One region of the Streptomyces sp. NPDC058796 genome, then DNA from elsewhere that is predicted to be linked to it. Evidence: riboswitches for the same ligand, from Rfam matches in the RefSeq annotation. Region 1 holds a riboswitch; each other region holds the start of a gene.
The links. Region 1 has a riboswitch for cyclic di-AMP ahead of ACFW47_RS17885 (M23 family metallopeptidase). Riboswitches for the same ligand answer to the same signal wherever they lie in the genome.
Positions count from the first base shown of each region.

Region 2: linked by a shared signal. The riboswitch ahead of ACFW47_RS06040 (transglycosylase SLT domain-containing protein) and the one ahead of ACFW47_RS17885 (M23 family metallopeptidase) in region 1 are both predicted to bind cyclic di-AMP.
Region 3: linked by a shared signal. The riboswitch ahead of ACFW47_RS06935 (NlpC/P60 family protein) and the one ahead of ACFW47_RS17885 (M23 family metallopeptidase) in region 1 are both predicted to bind cyclic di-AMP.
Region 4: linked by a shared signal. The riboswitch ahead of ACFW47_RS14740 (peptidoglycan DD-metalloendopeptidase family protein) and the one ahead of ACFW47_RS17885 (M23 family metallopeptidase) in region 1 are both predicted to bind cyclic di-AMP.

Region 1 covers NZ_JBHYOP010000006.1:336,013-340,216, reverse strand. Annotated here, with positions in the region: gene ACFW47_RS17890 (M16 family metallopeptidase) at 1-1,292, shown strand, start outside; cyclic di-AMP (ydaO/yuaA leader) riboswitch at 1,484-1,648, shown strand; gene ACFW47_RS17885 (M23 family metallopeptidase) at 1,661-2,425, shown strand; gene ACFW47_RS17880 (GntR family transcriptional regulator) at 2,637-3,332, shown strand; gene ACFW47_RS17875 (HPr family phosphocarrier protein) at 3,482-3,763, opposite strand; gene ACFW47_RS17870 (GNAT family N-acetyltransferase) at 3,964-4,204, shown strand, end outside.
Region 2 covers NZ_JBHYOP010000002.1:178,791-182,994, reverse strand. Annotated here, with positions in the region: gene ACFW47_RS06045 (polyprenyl synthetase family protein) at 1-948, opposite strand, end outside; cyclic di-AMP (ydaO/yuaA leader) riboswitch at 1,634-1,801, shown strand; gene ACFW47_RS06040 (transglycosylase SLT domain-containing protein) at 1,806-2,297, shown strand; gene ACFW47_RS06035 (HAD family hydrolase) at 2,326-3,135, opposite strand; gene ACFW47_RS06030 (GNAT family N-acetyltransferase) at 3,412-4,204, shown strand, end outside.
Region 3 covers NZ_JBHYOP010000002.1:354,819-359,022, reverse strand. Annotated here, with positions in the region: gene pcrA (DNA helicase PcrA) at 1-2,053, opposite strand, end outside; cyclic di-AMP (ydaO/yuaA leader) riboswitch at 2,285-2,466, shown strand; gene ACFW47_RS06935 (NlpC/P60 family protein) at 2,473-3,654, shown strand; gene ACFW47_RS06930 (tellurite resistance/C4-dicarboxylate transporter family protein) at 3,682-4,204, shown strand, end outside.
Region 4 covers NZ_JBHYOP010000005.1:109,259-113,462, reverse strand. Annotated here, with positions in the region: gene ACFW47_RS14755 (helix-turn-helix domain-containing protein) at 1-333, shown strand, start outside; gene ACFW47_RS14750 (DUF6126 family protein) at 336-452, shown strand; gene ACFW47_RS14745 (tyrosine-protein phosphatase) at 462-1,259, opposite strand; cyclic di-AMP (ydaO/yuaA leader) riboswitch at 1,682-1,839, shown strand; gene ACFW47_RS14740 (peptidoglycan DD-metalloendopeptidase family protein) at 1,844-2,800, shown strand; gene ACFW47_RS14735 (SGNH/GDSL hydrolase family protein) at 3,002-3,787, shown strand; gene ACFW47_RS14730 (TetR/AcrR family transcriptional regulator) at 3,811-4,204, opposite strand, start outside.

The sequences.
Region 1 (4,204 bases):
ACGGCCTCACCGTGCTGCACTGCCACCGGCCCGGCCAGCAGGTCGTCGCCGTGGAGGTGCTCCTCGACGCGCCCCTGGACGCCGAGCCCGCCGGACTCGACGGCGTCGCCACCATCATGGCGCGCGCCTTCTCGGAGGGCACCGACAAGCACTCCGCCGAGGAGTTCGCCGCCGAGCTGGAGCGTTGCGGCGCCACCCTCGACGCCCACGCCGACCACCCCGGCGTCCGGCTGAGCCTGGAGGTGCCCGCCTCGCGCCTCGCCAAGGCGCTCGGCCTGCTCGCCGACGCCCTCAGGGCGCCCGCGTTCGCGGACGGTGAGGTCGAACGCCTGGTCCGCAACCGGCTCGACGAGATCCCGCACGAGCTGGCCAACCCGGCCCGCCGCGCGGCCAAGGAACTCTCCAAGGAGCTGTTCCCGGCCGGCTCGCGCGTGTCGCGCCCGCGCCAGGGCACCGAGGAAACGGTGGCGAACGTCGACTCCGCCGCCGTACGGGCCTTCTACGAGAAGCACGTGCGTCCCGCCACGGCCACCGCGGTGGTCGTCGGCGACCTCACCGGCATCGACCTCGGCGCGCTGCTCGGCGACACCCTGGGCGGGTGGACCGGTTCCGCCGCCGAACCGCGCCCCGTGCCCCCGGTGACCGCCGACGACCGGGGCCGGGTCGTCATCGTGGACCGTCCCGGCGCCGTCCAGACGCAGCTGCTGATCGGCCGCACCGGTGCCGACCGGCACGACCGGGTCTGGCCCGCGCAGGTGCTCGGCACCTACTGCCTCGGCGGCACCCTCACCTCCCGCCTGGACCGCGTGCTGCGCGAGGAGAAGGGCTACACCTACGGCGTGCGGGCGTTCGGGCAGGTCCTGCTCTCCGCGCCCGACGGCACCGGTGCCGCCATGCTCGCCATCAGCGGATCCGTCGACACCCCCAACACCGGCCCCGCGCTGCAGGACCTGTGGACGGTGCTGCGCACGCTCGCGGAAGGCGGACTCACCGACGCCGAACGCGACGTCGCCGTGCAGAACCTGGTGGGTGTGGCGCCGCTGAAGTACGAGACGGCGGCGGCCGTGGCGAGCACGCTGGCCGACCAGGTCGAGCAGCACCTGCCCGACGACTACCAGGCCGCGCTCTACCGCCAACTCGCCGCCACCGGCACCGTGGAGGCCACGGCGGCGGTCGTGAACGCCTTCCCGGTGGACCGCCTGGTGACGGTGCTCGTCGGCGACGCCGCGCAGATCAAGGCGCCCGTCGAGGCCCTCGGCATCGGTGAAGTCACCGTGGTGTCGGCCGAGTAGCGCCGCGCGCGCGTGGTGGCCCTGGTGACCCGAGTGTCACCAGGGCCACCGTTTGTCCGAATTGAGGGAGAGACAGCCTGTCTGCCCTGTGGCATGCGCTACAAAAAGCCTGTTGCGTTTGAGGATTGAAGGCAACCGCGCTTAGCGTCTTCCGGGCTGTTCGTCAGGCAGTACGCCGCACCCGCGGCACCGGACAGCCATCGCCGAGTCCCCGTACGGCGCGAGCCAGGGGAGCCGGGGACCCATCGCAGTCCCTGGGGTGAATCGGACGCCCGCGCGTGCAGCGAGGGGGTCCGTAGGAGACCTTCCACCTCCGAACCCGTCAGCTAACCCGGTAGGCGAGAGGGAAGGAAAGGACCAGCCTCTACATGGCGTTCACGCGCGCCACCGGGAAGCACCGCCGTCCCAGCCGGATGCACCGCACCACCGCCCGCGCGGCGGGAGTCGCGGCCCTCGCCACCACCGGCGTCGTCGGCACCCTCGCCGCACCGGCGCTCGCCGCCGAGTCCGAGGCGGAGCAGACCGGGATCACCCCGGTCGTCTCCATCGGCGACTCCATAGCCGACGAGATCGACGCGCAGGCCGCCGCCCAGGAGCAGGCCGCCCAGCTCGCCGCCGCCCGTGAGGCGGCCCAGGAGGCCGCGCGGGAGCGGGCCGCCGAAGCGGCCGAGGAGGCGCGCGAGGCCAAGGAGCGCGCCGCGCGGGAGGCCGAACGCGAGCGACTCAACACCTTCGTGTCGCCGATCACCGCCTCGTACGTCTCCACCGCCTACCGGGCCGGCAGCTCCCTGTGGTCCTCCGGCAGCCACACCGGCATCGACTTCCACGCCTCCACCGGCACCACCGTGCACGCCGTCGGCGTTGGCACCGTCGTCGAGGCCGGCTGGGGCGGGGCGTACGGCAACCAGGTCGTGATCAAGATGCACGACGGCACGTACACGCAGTACGGCCATCTGTCGTCCATCGGCGTCTCGGTGGGCCAGTCGGTCTCCGCCGGCCAGCAGATCGGCCTCTCCGGTGCCACCGGCAACGTCACGGGACCGCACCTGCACTTCGAGGCCCGTACGGGCGCCGAGTACGGCTCGGACATCGACCCCGTCGCCTACCTCCGCTCCCACGGCGTCAACGTCTGACGACGGACCGCTGACGGCAAGGTCCTGGAGAGGCCCCGGCTCCCCGAGCCGGGGCCTTTCCCATTTCCGCGTGCGGTCGCGGAACACGACCGCTGTCCAAAAAATGGCCATGAAATCCGACCCGGCGTCGGAATATCCGCCCGCCTGGCCTAGAGTCACCGAACACGCGTCAATCGTCGACGTCTCACGGGGATTAAGGCGGAGGTCGGGCATGCGTATTCCGGCGCACTCGGTGTGCACGGCGATCCGGGACGACATCGTCGCCGGTGTCCACGCGCGCGGCGGCCGCCTCACCGAGGAACTCCTCGCCCGCCGTTACGGAGTCTCCCGCGTCCCCGTCCGCGAGGCCCTGCGCACGCTGGAGGCCGAGGGCTTCGTGGTGACCCGGCGGCACGCGGGTGCGTGCGTCGCGGAACCCACCGAACAGGAGGCCGCCGACCTGCTGGAGACCCGTGCCCTCCTGGAACCCCTGGGTGCCGCACGGGCCGCCCGGCGCCGCACCGAGGCCCACCTCAAGGTCCTGCGCGGGCTGGTCAGGCTGGGTCAGGAACGCGCCGGGCAGGGCCACGGCGAGGACTTGCGCGCACTGGACGGATGGTTCCACGAGACCCTCGCCCAGGCCGCCGGCAGTCCCTCCCTGGCATCCCTGCTGACCCAGTTGCGCCGCAAGATCGCCTGGATGTACTCCGTGGCGGCGCCGGCTGATCAGGCGGGCTGCTGGGCGGAGCACGGCGCGATCACCGACGCGGTGGCCCGGGGGGACGGCGAGCGCGCGCGGGCGCTCATGGCACTGCACACCGAGCGGTCCGCTCCCGCGTACCGACTGCGGTTCGCCCCCGAGGGCGAGCGGACCGAGGGTGTGAGGAATTCGCAACGTGCCGTAAACACGCCGAGCCCGCGGTATTAACACGCGGCCCGTATACAAGAGGTATTCATCGGAGGCGTTTTCCGTTGCCTCCGAATGTCCTCGAAAAGCGGTGGCGCGATCCCTGGATGGGAAGAGAAAGGCCCGCCCGGTGCTCCGGGCGGGCCGTTCGGTCTTCCTCTTTCCGTCGGTCAGACGGTCTCGGGAAGCTCCTCGAGGCCCTCGGAGACCAGCTTCGCCAGCCGGTCCAGGGCGGCGTCCGCGCCCTCGGCGTCGGACGCGAGGACGATCTCCTCGCCGCCCTGGGCGCCGAGGCCGAGGACGGCCAGCATGGAGGCCGCGTTGACGGGGGAACCGTCGGCCTTGGCGATCGTGACCGGGACGCCTGTGGCCGTGGCGGCTCGGACGAAGATGGAGGCGGGGCGGGCGTGGAGGCCCTCGGCCCAGCCGACGTTGACGCGGCGCTCAGCCATGTGATGCTGCCCTTCAGGTGTTCAAGATTTCGTGTTGTCTAGACCAGTCTTGTCTAGACCAGTTTCCCACATCGTGAAGCGTGCCGGGACGGCACCGCGCGCCGCCCCGCGTGATCGTCGGACCGCGGCCTCGGCCCGACCTTCCGTCCTCCACAGACTGCCTCGCGCCGTTGTCGTACGCGAGCCGTACTCTGGGGCCCATGCAGACCTCGTCGGACCGGCACGAGTATCCCGCCCACTGGGAGGCCGACGTGGTGCTGCGCGACGGCGGCACCGCGCGCGTCCGCCCCATCACCGTTGATGACGCCGAGCGCCTGGTCAGCTTCTACGAGCAGGTCTCCGACGAGTCGAAGTACTACCGCTTCTTCGCGCCGTACCCTCGCCTGTCCGCCAAGGACGTCCACCGCTTCACGCACCACGACTTTGTGGACCGGGTGGGAC
Region 2 (4,204 bases), on a different contig from region 1:
CCGCAGCGGGGCCAGTGCCGCCCGGGCTTCCCTGGCGTACCGGACGGTGTCCTTGCGCGCCTGTTCCAGCGCGGGGTGGGCGCGCAGCAGGCGCAGCGCCTCGGCGTGCCGGGCGTCGTCACTCAGGTCGGAGTCGAGCAGCTCGGACAGCGCGATGTCCTCGGCCAGCCCCAGCCGCTCCGCGCGCTCGCGCAGCCGCAGCACCGGCAGGGTCGGGATGCCCTCGCGCAGGTCGGTGCCGGGCGTCTTGCCGGACTCGTGGGAGTCGGAGGCGATGTCCAGGACGTCGTCCGCGAGCTGGAAGGCGACGCCGAGCCGCTCGCCGTACTGGGTGAGCACGTCGACGACCGTCTCGTCGGCACCGGACATCATCGCGCCGAACCGGCAGGAGACGGCCACCAGCGACCCCGTCTTGCCGCCCAGCACGTCCAGGTAGTGGTCGACCGGGTCACGCCCGTCCTGCGGCCCGGCCGTCTCGAGGATCTGGCCGGTGACCAGCCGCTCGAACGCCAGGGCCTGCACGCGGACCGCCTCGGGACCGAGGTCGGCGAGGATCTGGGAGGCGCGGGCGAAGAGGAAGTCGCCGGTGAGGACGGCCACCGAGTTCCCCCAGCGGGTGTTCGCGCTGGGCACCCCGCGCCGCACGGCGGCCTCGTCCATCACGTCGTCGTGGTACAGGGTGGCGAGGTGGGTCAGCTCGACGACGACGGCCGAGGGCACGATGCCGGGGGCGTAGGGGTCGCCGAACTGGGCCGAGAGCATCACCAGCAGTGGCCGGAACCGTTTGCCGCCGGCCCGCACCAGGTGCTGGGCGGCCTCCGTGATGAAGGGCACCTCGCTTTTGGTTGCCTCAAGCAACCCTTCCTCGACCGCGACCAATCCGGCCTGGACATCGGCTTCCAGAGCCTGGTCCCGCACGCTCAGCCCGAACGGCCCGACGACGGTCACGAGGGGTCTCCTGTCTGCTGGTGTCTACTGGCGATTACCTGGTTTGTCGATAGGTCGCTGCCACCACTCAAGTCAGCGTATCCGGTCACGTTTCGATCACCGCTAGCGCCCACCGTTACAGGCCGGTCGGTATCAGATCATGCGCGGTATGTTTTTGATCAGGCGATATGAGCAGATATCGATCGACATCCTCGAGGCCGAAAGCCGCCACCGAAGATCACATCACCCCTCCCAACGGCCCGCACTCCGAGTACGTCACCCACTCGCCCCCCTCCGACACGAACGCATGCCCGCACGACGCGCTCGCGAACACCGGAGAGCACGGAGGCCGAACACGGAGCCCATCCGACGGCGCCCCGGACCGGCCGCCCGTCCAACCCGAAGCCCTCCCAACCTGCGGACGATTGACTCGCACTTGAGTCGAATGCCCGATTTGCCGCTCTTGTTGAGGCCGGTGAGTTGGCTCACTTCACGCCACCCGCAGGCAACCCGGCAGCCGACTGCGCCCTCCCTTTGCCCCGCAAGCGAGTTGAGGCTTGGCGGCCGCAAAGGATCAAGCACCCCAAATGCCCCAGACCAAGGTCAACAGGCGCGTTGGGTGATTCCTGCACTTGTTCCGGACATGTGCTCTCGCATACGTTCCCGGCCTGTCGGGCGGACGCCGAATCCTGCCACCGCCCGGACGCACAGTCATCCGCCAACACACTCGCCGGCAGGAGCGGGGGACCCAGGTAAGTCGCCGTGCCGGTCACCACCGGAACGGCTCGGGGTGAAGCCGTGCCCGTCAGGGCCCGGCCGGGCACCTCCCCGCCCGAACCCGACAGCTCACCTCGCAGGCGTAAGGAGAGGGACTCAGCATGTCTGCCAACGGTCAGAACCGTCACGCCCGCACCAGCCGCCTCGCCCGGAAGCTCGCCGTGGCCGGCACCGGCGCCGCGGTGCTCGCCCTGCCGCTCATCGGTGCCACCAGCGCCTCCGCGGCCACCCCGGCCGCGGCGCCGGCCGCCGCCACCGCCACGACGACGTACTCGAACACCCTCGACGGCTGGATCCGGGAATCGCTGGACATCATGGCCCAGCACGGCATCCCCGGCTCGTACGAGGGCATCCACCGCAACATCATGCGGGAGTCGTCCGGCAACCCGCTCGCCATCAACAACTGGGACATCAACGCCGTCAACGGCACCCCGTCCAAGGGCCTGCTCCAGGTGATCGACCCGACCTTCCAGGCGTACCACGTCGAGGGCACCTCCTGGGACCCGTACGACCCGGTCGCCAACATCACCGCCGCCTGCAACTACGCGGCCGACCGCTACGGCTCGATCGACAACGTCTTCGGCGCGTACTGAGCCGTACCGGGGCGCTTGCCGAGCCTCGTCAAGAGGTACTGAAGATCCGTTCGAGGACGACGGCCACGCCGTCGTCCTCGTTCGTCGTGGTGACCTCGTCGGCGACCGCCTTGAGTTCGGGGTGGGCGCCGGCCATGGCGACGCCGTGGGCCGCCCAGTGGAACATGGGGATGTCGTTGGGCATGTCCCCGAAGGCGATCGTCCGCCGCCGGCTCACCCCCAGGCGCTCGGCGGCCAGCGCGAGGCCGGTCGCCTTGGTGATGCCGCACGGCTGGAGCTCCACCGTCCCCGGCCCCGACATGGTGACCGTGGCGAGGGAGCCGACCACCGCGCGCGCCGTCGCCGCCAACTCGTCGTCGGACAGGTCGGGGTGGCGCAGCAGCACCTTGCTGATCGGCGTGGCCCACAGTTCGTCGCGCCGGTCGACGCGCACCGCGGGCAGCGTCGGGTGGGGCATCAGGTACCCGGGCTCGATGAGGGTGAGGCCGTCGACGCCGTCCTGATCGGCCGCGGCGTACACCTGCCCGACCTCCGCCTCGATCTTGCCGAGCGCTGTTTCGGCCAGTTCCCGGTCCAGGGTGACCGACCAGAGCATCCGGTGCGCGCCCGCGTCGTACACCTGCGCGCCCTGTCCGCACACCGCGAGTCCCGTGCAGCCGAGGCGGTCCAGGAGGGTGCGCACCCGGGGCGCCGGCCGCCCCGTCACCACCAGGTGCCGCGCACCGGCGCCGGCCACCCGGGCCAGCGCGGCCAGCGACCGGTCGGAGACGGTGTCGTCGCCGCGGAGCAGCGTGCCGTCGAGGTCGGTGGCGACGAGTGAATATGCGGTGCGGTCCATGATCAGAGAATACGGACGCGGCACGTGCCCGACTCACCCGCGACCGCTTCCGGACCGCTTCCGAACGAGGACGCAGCGAGTACGTCCGAGTACGCACGACGACGCCCGATCGTGTCCGAAACCTGGCACATCATCGGCTAAAGCCGGTTAAAGGCCTGTGCACCGGTTGGCAACAAGATGGTCCGCTACCTACCGGCCGGGCGGCCCCGGAGGTACCTTCCTTGTGTCCAGGGGGGACTTGATCGGGGGGTCGGGTTGAACAGCGGACGTGTGCGTGTGCTCAGGCCGGAGGAACTGGGCGAGGGGGAACGGGAACGCTGGCGCGAGCTGCGCGCCAAGTCGACGGCGCCACGCAATCCGTTCATGGAACCGGAGTTCACCGACGTCGTGGGCCGGGTACGGCCGCGGGCGCGGGTGGCGGTGGTGTACGACGGCGGCGAGGCGGCGGGTTTCCTGCCGCACGAGCGCGGGCCCCTGGGACAGGGCCGCGCGATCGGGCTCGGGGTGTCGGACTGCCAGGGCGCGGTGCTGCGCCAGGACCTCGCCCCGGACACCCGCCAACTGCTGCGGGCCTGCTCCCTGTCCAGCTTCGCCTTCGACAACCTGGAGGCGGACCAGGGACTGTTCGTACCGCACGCCGCCGAGCAGCACACCACCTACGTCATCGACGTGGAGCAGGGGTACGCGGCGTACGAGAGCGCGCTGCGCGCGCGGTCACCGAAGTTCCTGAAGACCACCCTCGCCAAGGAGCGCCGGCTCGGCCGCCAGGTCGGGGACGTGCGCTTCGTCTTCGACGAGCGTGACCCGGCCGCGCTGCGCACCCTCATGGGCTGGAAGTCGGCGCAGTACCGCAGGACGGGGCGCCGGGACCGGTTCGCCCAGGAGTGGATCACCCGGCTCGTCGGGCGGCTGGCCGGGACCCGGGCGCCGGAGTGCACGGGCACGCTGTCCGTGCTCTACGCCGGCGGACGGCCGATGGCCGCCCACTTCGGGCTGCGCTCGGCGACGGTCCTGGCGTGCTGGTTCCCGGCGTACGACCCGGACTTCGCCAAGTACTCGCCGGGGCTGA
Region 3 (4,204 bases), on a different contig from region 1:
ACGCCAGGCGTCGCTCCTCCTCCAGCTCCTTGGCCTGCCCGAGGGCGCGCATGTGCGGGAAGACGCCGTCCTCCATGCCGGTGAGGAAGACGACCGGGAACTCCAGGCCCTTCGCGGTGTGCAGGGTCATCAGGGTGACGACGCCGTCGCCGTCCTCCTCGTCGGGGATCTGGTCGGAGTCAGCGACGAGGGCGACCTTCTCCAGGAAGTCCGCCAGGGTGCCGGTCTCCTCGCCCTCTCCCTGCTCCTGCTCGAACTCCAGGGCGACCGCCGCGAGTTCCTGGAGGTTCTCGATGCGGGTCTCGTCCTGCGGGTCCGTGGAGGCCTGCAGCTCGGCGAGGTAGCCGGTGCGCTCGAGGACCGCCTCCAGCACGGTCGCCGGTCCGGCGCCGGACTCGACGACGGTGCGGAGATCCTCCATGAGGGTGTTGAACCGCTTGACGGCGTTCGCGGAGCGCGCGGCCATGCCGTACGCCTCGTCGACGCGCCTGAGCGCCTGCGGGAAGCTGATCTTCTCGCGCTGGGCGAGGGCGTCGATCATCGCCTCGGCGCGGTCGCCGATGCCGCGCTTGGGGACGTTGAGGATGCGGCGCAGCGGCACCGAGTCCTCCGGGTTGGCCAGCACCCGCAGGTAGGCCAGGACGTCCCGGACCTCCTTGCGCTCGTAGAAGCGGACGCCGCCGACGACCTTGTAGGGCAGGCCGACGCGGATGAAGACCTCTTCGAAGACGCGGGACTGCGCGTTGGTGCGGTAGAAGACGGCGACGTCGCCGGCCTTGGCCTCGCCCGCGTCCGTGAGGCGGTCTATCTCGTCGGCGACGAACTGGGCCTCGTCGTGCTCGGTGTCGGCGACGTACCCGGTGATCTGCGAGCCGGCGCCCTGGTTGGTCCAGAGGTTCTTGGGGCGGCGGGACTCGTTGCGCTCGATGACCGCGTTGGCGGCGCTGAGGATGGTCTGGGTGGAGCGGTAGTTCTGCTCCAGGAGGATCGTGGTCGCGTCCGGGTAGTCCTCCTCGAACTGGAGGATGTTGCGGATGGTGGCGCCGCGGAAAGCGTAGATCGACTGGTCGGCGTCGCCCACCACGCAGAGCTCGGCGGGCGGGACCTCGGCCTCGGGCGGCACGTCGACGGGGTGTTCGGCAGGCGTACCGACCAGCTCGCGCACCAGGGCGTACTGGGCGTGGTTGGTGTCCTGGTACTCGTCGACCAGGACGTGCCGGAAGCGGCGGCGGTAGTGCTCGGCGACGTCCGGGAAGGCGCGCAGCAGGTTGACCGTCGTCATGATCAGGTCGTCGAAGTCGAGGGCGTTGGCCTCGCGCAGCCGCGACTGGTACATGGCGTAGGCCTGCGCGAGCGTCTTCTCGAAGCCGTCGGCGGCCTGGGCGGCGAAGTCCTCCTCGTCGATCAGCTCGTTCTTCAGGTTCGAGATCTTGGCGCTGAAGGACTTGGGCGGGAAGCGCTTGGGGTCCAGGTCGAGGTCGCGGCAGACCAGGGCCATCAGACGCTTGGAGTCGGCGGCGTCGTAGATCGAGAAGGACGACGTGAAGCCGAGCCGCTTCGACTCGCGGCGCAGAATGCGGACGCAGGCGCTGTGGAACGTCATCACCCACATCGCGTTCGCCCGCGGGCCGACGAGCTGCTCGACGCGCTCCTTCATCTCACCGGCGGCCTTGTTGGTGAAGGTGATCGCGAGGATCTGGCCGGGGTGGACGCCGCGGTCGGCCAGCAGGTGGGCGATGCGATGGGTGAGCACGCGCGTCTTGCCGGAGCCTGCACCGGCCACGATGAGCAGCGGGGAACCGGAGTGGACGACGGCGGCGCGCTGGTTCTCGTTCAGCCCCTCCAGGAGCGCGGCCGGGTCCAGGGCGGGGCGGGGGGCGCCGTCCCGGTAGTGCTGGTCCCGGTCCGGAGGCACGTCGAACTTCCCGCCGAACAGATCGTGCGGGACCGGCTCCGGTCCGTGATCGTCCTCGGGCGGCGGCGGAGGTTCTTCCTCGTGACCGCGGGGGGTCTGGAGGCTCGCCAGGAAGCTGTCGTCAAAGAGGCTGCTCATCGCTCTCCGAGTCTAGGGCGCCCCACCGACAACCGGTTCCCGCCCCGGAAAATGGCCGTGGCCCCCGCACCGGACACGCCCCGCGACCGAACGGCACACCTGGAGTGATCCTCCCACCGAAGGTCACGAAAATGTATCGGGCATATCACCCACCAACCTTCACAGCCGCCACACGAGTTGGCTACGGTGCGGGCAGGCCGCACGACCCCCTCCGGCGAACCTCGCCGGGCCGCGCGGCCTCCGCCGAGTCCGGCGTGCCCGCACGGCGCCCGGAGCCGGGGACCCAACCGAGAACCTTGGGGTGAATCGGCGCACACCGCCCTCGCCGGGGCGCACGCCGTAGGGCAACCCTTCCGGAACCACTCCGCCCGAACCCGACAGCTAACCCGGTAGGCGGATCTTTGGAAGGAGTCGCCTCCTTGGCGTCGCACCGCAAGCCGCGCCCCACGGGTACGCGCGTCGCAGGCATACGGACCCCCGCCCTCGCCACGGCGGCCCTCACCTCCGTGGCCCTGCTGTCCCAGTCGGCCAACGCCACGCCGTCGGACGACGGCAGACCGAGCCTCGAAGAGGTCGAGAAGAAGGTCGACGACCTCTACCGTCAGGCGGGTTCGGCGACCGAGAAGTACAACGCGGCCAAGGAGAAGACCGCCAAGCAGCGCAAGCGCGTCGACGACCTCCTCGACGACGTCGCCCAGCGCACCCAGAAGCTCAACGAGGCACGCGAGGAGCTGGGGTCCTTCGCCTCCGCCCAGTACCGTACGGGCGCCGCGGTCCCGCAGACCGCGACGTTCCTGCTCGCGGACTCGCCGCAGGACTACTTCGACCAGAACCAGCTGATGAGCCGGCTCACCGGCCGCCAGAAGGACGCGGTCGACGACTACGTCACGCAGCAGTCCGAGACGATGAAGAAGCGCCGTGAGGCCACCGAGAGCCTCAAGACGCTCACCGATTCGCAGAACGACCTGAAGACGGCGAAGGCCACCGTCCAGAAGAAGCTCGCCACCGCCCGCGAACTGCTGTCGGAGCTGACCGCCGAGGAGAAGGCCCGGCTCGCGGCGATCGAGAAGAAGAAGCAGGAGGAGGCCGCCCGCAAGGCCGCCGAACTCGCGAAGCAGCAGGCGGAGGAACGGGAGCGGCAGCAGCGGGCACGGGAACAGGCGGAGGCGCAGGAGAGCGGGTCCGGCGGCACCTCCTCAGGCACCGGCACGACCGAGCCCTCCGCACCGGACGCCTCCTACGGCACCAAGGCGGAGAAGGCACTCGCCTTCGCCCGCGCCCAGATCGGCAAGCCGTACGTCTGGGGCGCCACCGGCCCCGGCTCCTACGACTGCTCGGGCCTGACCCAGGCCGCCTGGAAGGCCGCGGGCGTGACCCTGCCGCGCACCACCTACGACCAGGTGGACGCCGGCACGACCGTCCCCGTCTCCCAGGCACAACCCGGTGACCTGGTCTTCTTCTACGACGACCTCAGCCACGTCGGCCTCTACATCGGCAACGGCATGATGATCCACGCCCCGAAGCCGGGTGCGTACGTCCGCGAGGAGTCGGTCTACTACGACGGCGAGGGGTCGATCCACAGCGTGGTGCGACCGGCCTGACCCGCGAGGCTCTCTAGCATCGGGGGCATGTCGTCCGGCGCCTCTCCCGCCTCCCCTGCCTCCCCCTACCCTCTGCGCGCCTGGTGGGCGCAGCGCCCGCCGGCGGCCGGTGCCGCGGTGATGGCGACCGGCATCCTGTCGGTCGGCCTGCACCTCACCGGCCACGAGATCCTGTCCCGGATTGCCCTGGTCCTGGCCTGTGCCGCCTGGCTGACCCTCGCGGCGAACTTCGTCTACCTGCTGCTGGTCGAGCGTGCGCAGTGGGTGACACGGGCGGGGACGCCGGGTGCGCTCACCGCCGTCGCCGCCACGACCGTGCTCGGCACCCGCTTCTCGCTGCTCGGCTGGACGCCCCTGGCGGCGGCGCTGCTGGCGCTGGCGGCACTGCTGTGGCCGGGACTGCTCTTCCTGGTCGTACAGCACTGGGGGCGCCGGATGCCCGGGGCGGTGTTCCTGGGCTGCGTGGCCACGGAGGGTCTCGCCGTGCTCGGCGCCACGCTCGCCGCGGCGACGACGACGCCGTGGCTCGCGCACGCGTCCCTGGTGCCGT
Region 4 (4,204 bases), on a different contig from region 1:
TGGCAGGCCGGTGGGGCCGGCCGCGGTATGCAGGCCCTGCGTGTGCACGTGCCGCACGGCTCCCAGGGCGACATCGTCCGGGTGCACCCCGGTGAGGAGTGGATCCACGTCCTGCGGGGCCGGCTGCGGCTCCGGCTCGGGGACGCGGTATACCGGCTCGGTGCGGGCGACAGCGCCCACTTCGACTCGCTGACCCCGCACCGCATCGCCGCTCAGGACGCCGACGGGGTCGAGCTCCTCTTCGTCCACACGCTGCTCCAGAGCCCGACGGCGGCGCTGTGCCTGGGCCCGGCCGCCGCGCCGGGCCACCCCTTCCCTGGAGAGACATCATGAACATGCAGGACAAGTGGCCGCGCGCGGTCTGGGTGCGGCTCTTCATCTACCTCGTCGTGGGGCATGTGCTGGCAGCCTTCATCTACCTGCTCTTCGAGGTGGGTGCCAACAGCGGATGAGCCGCCGGCTCAGTCCAGCATCCGCTCGCGCAGCCGGTCGCGGGTCTGCGGAGTGATCCGCAGGCCCTTCTCCAGGTAGGGGTCGACGCCGCCCCAGGTCTGCTCGACCGTCTCGAAGGCCGCCGCCAGGTACTCGGCGCGGGCGTCGAAGAGAGGGCTGAGCAGCTCCATGACCTCGGGGGAGTAGGCGGAGGCGGCGGTGCTGCTGCGGCGCACCTTGTAGCGGCGGTGCGTGGCGTTCGACTTCAGGTAGTCCTCGACGACGGCGTCGCGCTCGACACCGAGGGCGAGCAGCGTGATCGCGATCGACAGGCCCGCACGGTCCTTGCCGGCCGCGCAGTGCATCAGGGCGGGGACGCTGTCCTCGGCGAGCGCGTGCAGCACCCGGGAGTGCTCCGCCGTGCGCTCCTTGATGATCATGCGGTACGAGTCGATCATCCGCTGGGCGCCCTTGCCGTCCGCGAGGATCTCGCGCAGCTGGTCGAGGTCGCCGTCGCGGACCATCTTCCAGAACTCGGCGCCGTCGGCCGGGTCGCTCAGCGGCAGGTTCACATTGCGCACGCCCGGCAGCTCGACGTCGGGGCCGTCGAGCTTCTGGTCGGCGGCGTTGCGGAAGTCGAAGATCGTGTGCAGGCCCAGCGAGGACAGGAACGCGGCGTCCTCCCCGGTGGCGTGCGCGAGGTGGCCGCTGCGGAACAGCACCCCCTGCCGCACCCTCCGTCCGTCCACGGTCGGCAGTCCGCCCACGTCGCGGAAGTTGCGCACCCCGGCCAGCTCGGGTTCGGTCGACGGCACCTGCTGCGTCACGGGGGCTCCTCCCACTCCGCTCCGCCGGCGCCGCTCGCCGACGGGTGTCACTCGACGATACGGCACGGTGCGGAGGCGCAGGGGTGAAGTGAACCGACTGTGCCGCTTCCGGGCTTTCTGTCCGAAATAGTGCCTTAATCCCAACTCGCTCTGGAATAAAAGAGGCTAAGGGGGAGGCGCGTGAGCAGCGTCATATCCGTGACGGTGCGTTGCTCGTCATGTTCACGTAATTCAGCCGGTTTTCATGGCCGTTCGCGAGAAACGGCGCCACAGGAATCGACGGAGTGTGACGGGCGTTCCCGGTAATGGATCAACCGGAACACCCGTCGAGGGAACCCCTCGCTTGTCCCTGTGCGTCTTGGTCCCTTACGTTCACCACCGATCCGGACGGACGCCTAATCCTGCCGCCGACCGGAGCCCGCATTCATCCACCACCCGTACACGGCAGGAGCGGGGGACCCACAGGTACGACCGCCTGTTCCGGTTCCCGGAACGGCTTGGGGTTAAGCCGCGTCTCGGCGCGGCCGGGCATCTCCAGCCCGAACCCGACAGCTCACCTCGCAGGCGCCGGAGAGGAATTCGTCATGCCCGCGAAGGGTAAGCACCGTCGTACCAAGGCCATGCGCCTGACCCGTGCCATCGCCGTCGCCGGAACCGGCGGCGCCGCGCTCGCGCTCCCGCTGATGGGTGCCGCCGGCGCCCAGGCCGCTCCCGCCCAGTCCGTTTCCGAGCAGGCCGTGCAGTCCGCTCCGGCGTCGGCCCAGAAGGCCGCCGCCGAGAAGAACTCCGACTCGCGCACGTACACCGTGCGCAGCGGTGACTACCTCTCGAAGATCGCCGACGAGCAGGACGTCGACGGCGGCTGGAAGAAGCTCTACGCGGACAACCGCGAGGCCGTCGGGTCCGACCCGTCGCTGATCCACCCCGGCCTGGAGCTCACGCTCGGCGGGCAGGCCGCCAAGTCCGAGCAGCCCGCCGCCGAGCAGCCCGCGGCCGAGAAGCCCGCCAAGACCGAGAAGTCGTCCTCCGGGAAGACCGAGTCGGCCGAGGCCGGGAAGTCCTCCGACGCCGCGAAGGCCTCCTCCTCGGACTCCGGCTCCTCCGGCACGAGCACCCAGTCCGCCGGCACCGCCAGCGGCTTCACCTCGCCGGTCCCGAGCGGCACCATCGGCACCCCGTACCACCAGACGGGCAGCATGTGGTCCAGCGGCTACCACACCGGCACCGACTTCGTCGTCCCGACCGGCACCTCGCTCAAGGCCGTCGGCGCGGGCACCGTCGTCTCCGCCGGCTGGGGCGGCGCCTACGGCAACCAGGTCGTCATCCGGCTCGCCGACGGCCACTACGCCCAGTACGCCCACCTGTCCTCCCTCTCCGTCTCGGCCGGTCAGTCCGTGACGGCGGGTCAGCAGGTCGGCCTGTCGGGTGCCACCGGCAACGTGACCGGCCCGCACCTGCACTTCGAGATCCGCACCACCCCGGACTACGGATCGGACGTGGACCCGATCGCGTACCTGCGCTCGCACGGCGTCTCTCTCTGACGACCGTTCGGCGCGGCCCGCGCCACCGAAGGCCGGACCCCGATCCCCGGGTCCGGCCTTCGGCGTATTCCTGAATTGGTGAACACTTTAGGCGTGGTGTTTCTCACCGCCCGTCAACCCCTTCCTACGGTCGCGTAGGTCACATTCCGAGGTGAATGATGGGTCGATGTGGCAGACGATTCGAAGAGTGACAGCAGAGCAGTGATCGGGTCGTACGTGGCGGTGGGGGACAGCTTCACCGAGGGCGTCGGCGACCCCGGCCCCGACGGGGCGTTCGTCGGCTGGGCCGACCGGTTCGCCGTACTGCTCGCGGACCGGCGCCCCGAGGGCGACTTCACGTACACGAACCTCGCCGTACGCGGCAGGCTGCTCGACCAGATCGTGGCCGAGCAGGTGCCCCGGGCCGTCGAACTCGCGCCGGACCTGGTCTCGTTCTGCGCCGGCGGCAACGACATCATCCGGCCCGGCACCGACCCCGACGAGGTGGCCGAGCGGTTCGAGCGGGCGGTGGCCGCGCTGACCGCCGCCGCGGGCACCGTCCTGGTGACGACCGGATTCGACACCCGCGGGGTGCCCGTCCTCAAGCACCTGCGCGGCAAGATCGCCACGTACAACGGACACGTCCGCGCCGTCGCCGACCGCTACGGCTGCCCCGTGCTCGACCTGTGGTCGCTGCGCACCGTCCAGGACCGCAGGGCGTGGGACGCCGACCGGTTGCACCTGTCGCCGGAGGGCCACACGCGAGTGGCACTGCGCGCGGGCCAGGTCCTCGGCCTGCCCGTCCCCGCCGACCCGGACCAGCCCTGGCCGCCGCTGCCGCCCCGCGGCACCCTGGACGTCCGGCGGGACGACGTGCACTGGGCCCGCGAGTACCTGGTGCCGTGGATCGGACGCCGGCTGCGCGGCGAGTCCTCGGGCGACCACGTGATGGCCAAGGGGACGCTGTCCGCGGACGACATCAAGATGCGGATCGCGTCGGTGGCCTGACGGAGCCGTTCAGCCGTCAGCCCCTAGCCGCGGGGCCCCGTCAGTGCCTCCCGGTCCAGGCCCAGCTCCCGCGCGAGCGCCTCGTCCGTCCACTCGCGGGCCCTGGCCCGGGGCACCGTGCCCGCGTACGACGTCAGCTGCACCGCCAGCCCGTCGAGGAAGGCGGTCAGACGCAGGGCGGCGCCGTCGGGATCCGCGCACCGGAACTCCCCGGCGGCCACGCCCTCGGCGATGACCCCGGAGAGCGCCGCCTTCCACTGCCGGTCCAGGTCCCGGGCGACCTCCCGCAGCGCGGGTTCGCGCAGCGCCGCCGCCCAGCCCTCGATCCACAGCCGCCAGCCCTTGGCCTGCCCGGTCGGGGCGTACCACCGCACCGCCGCCCGCAGCCGGCGCAGCGCCGACGTGCGCCGGCCGAGC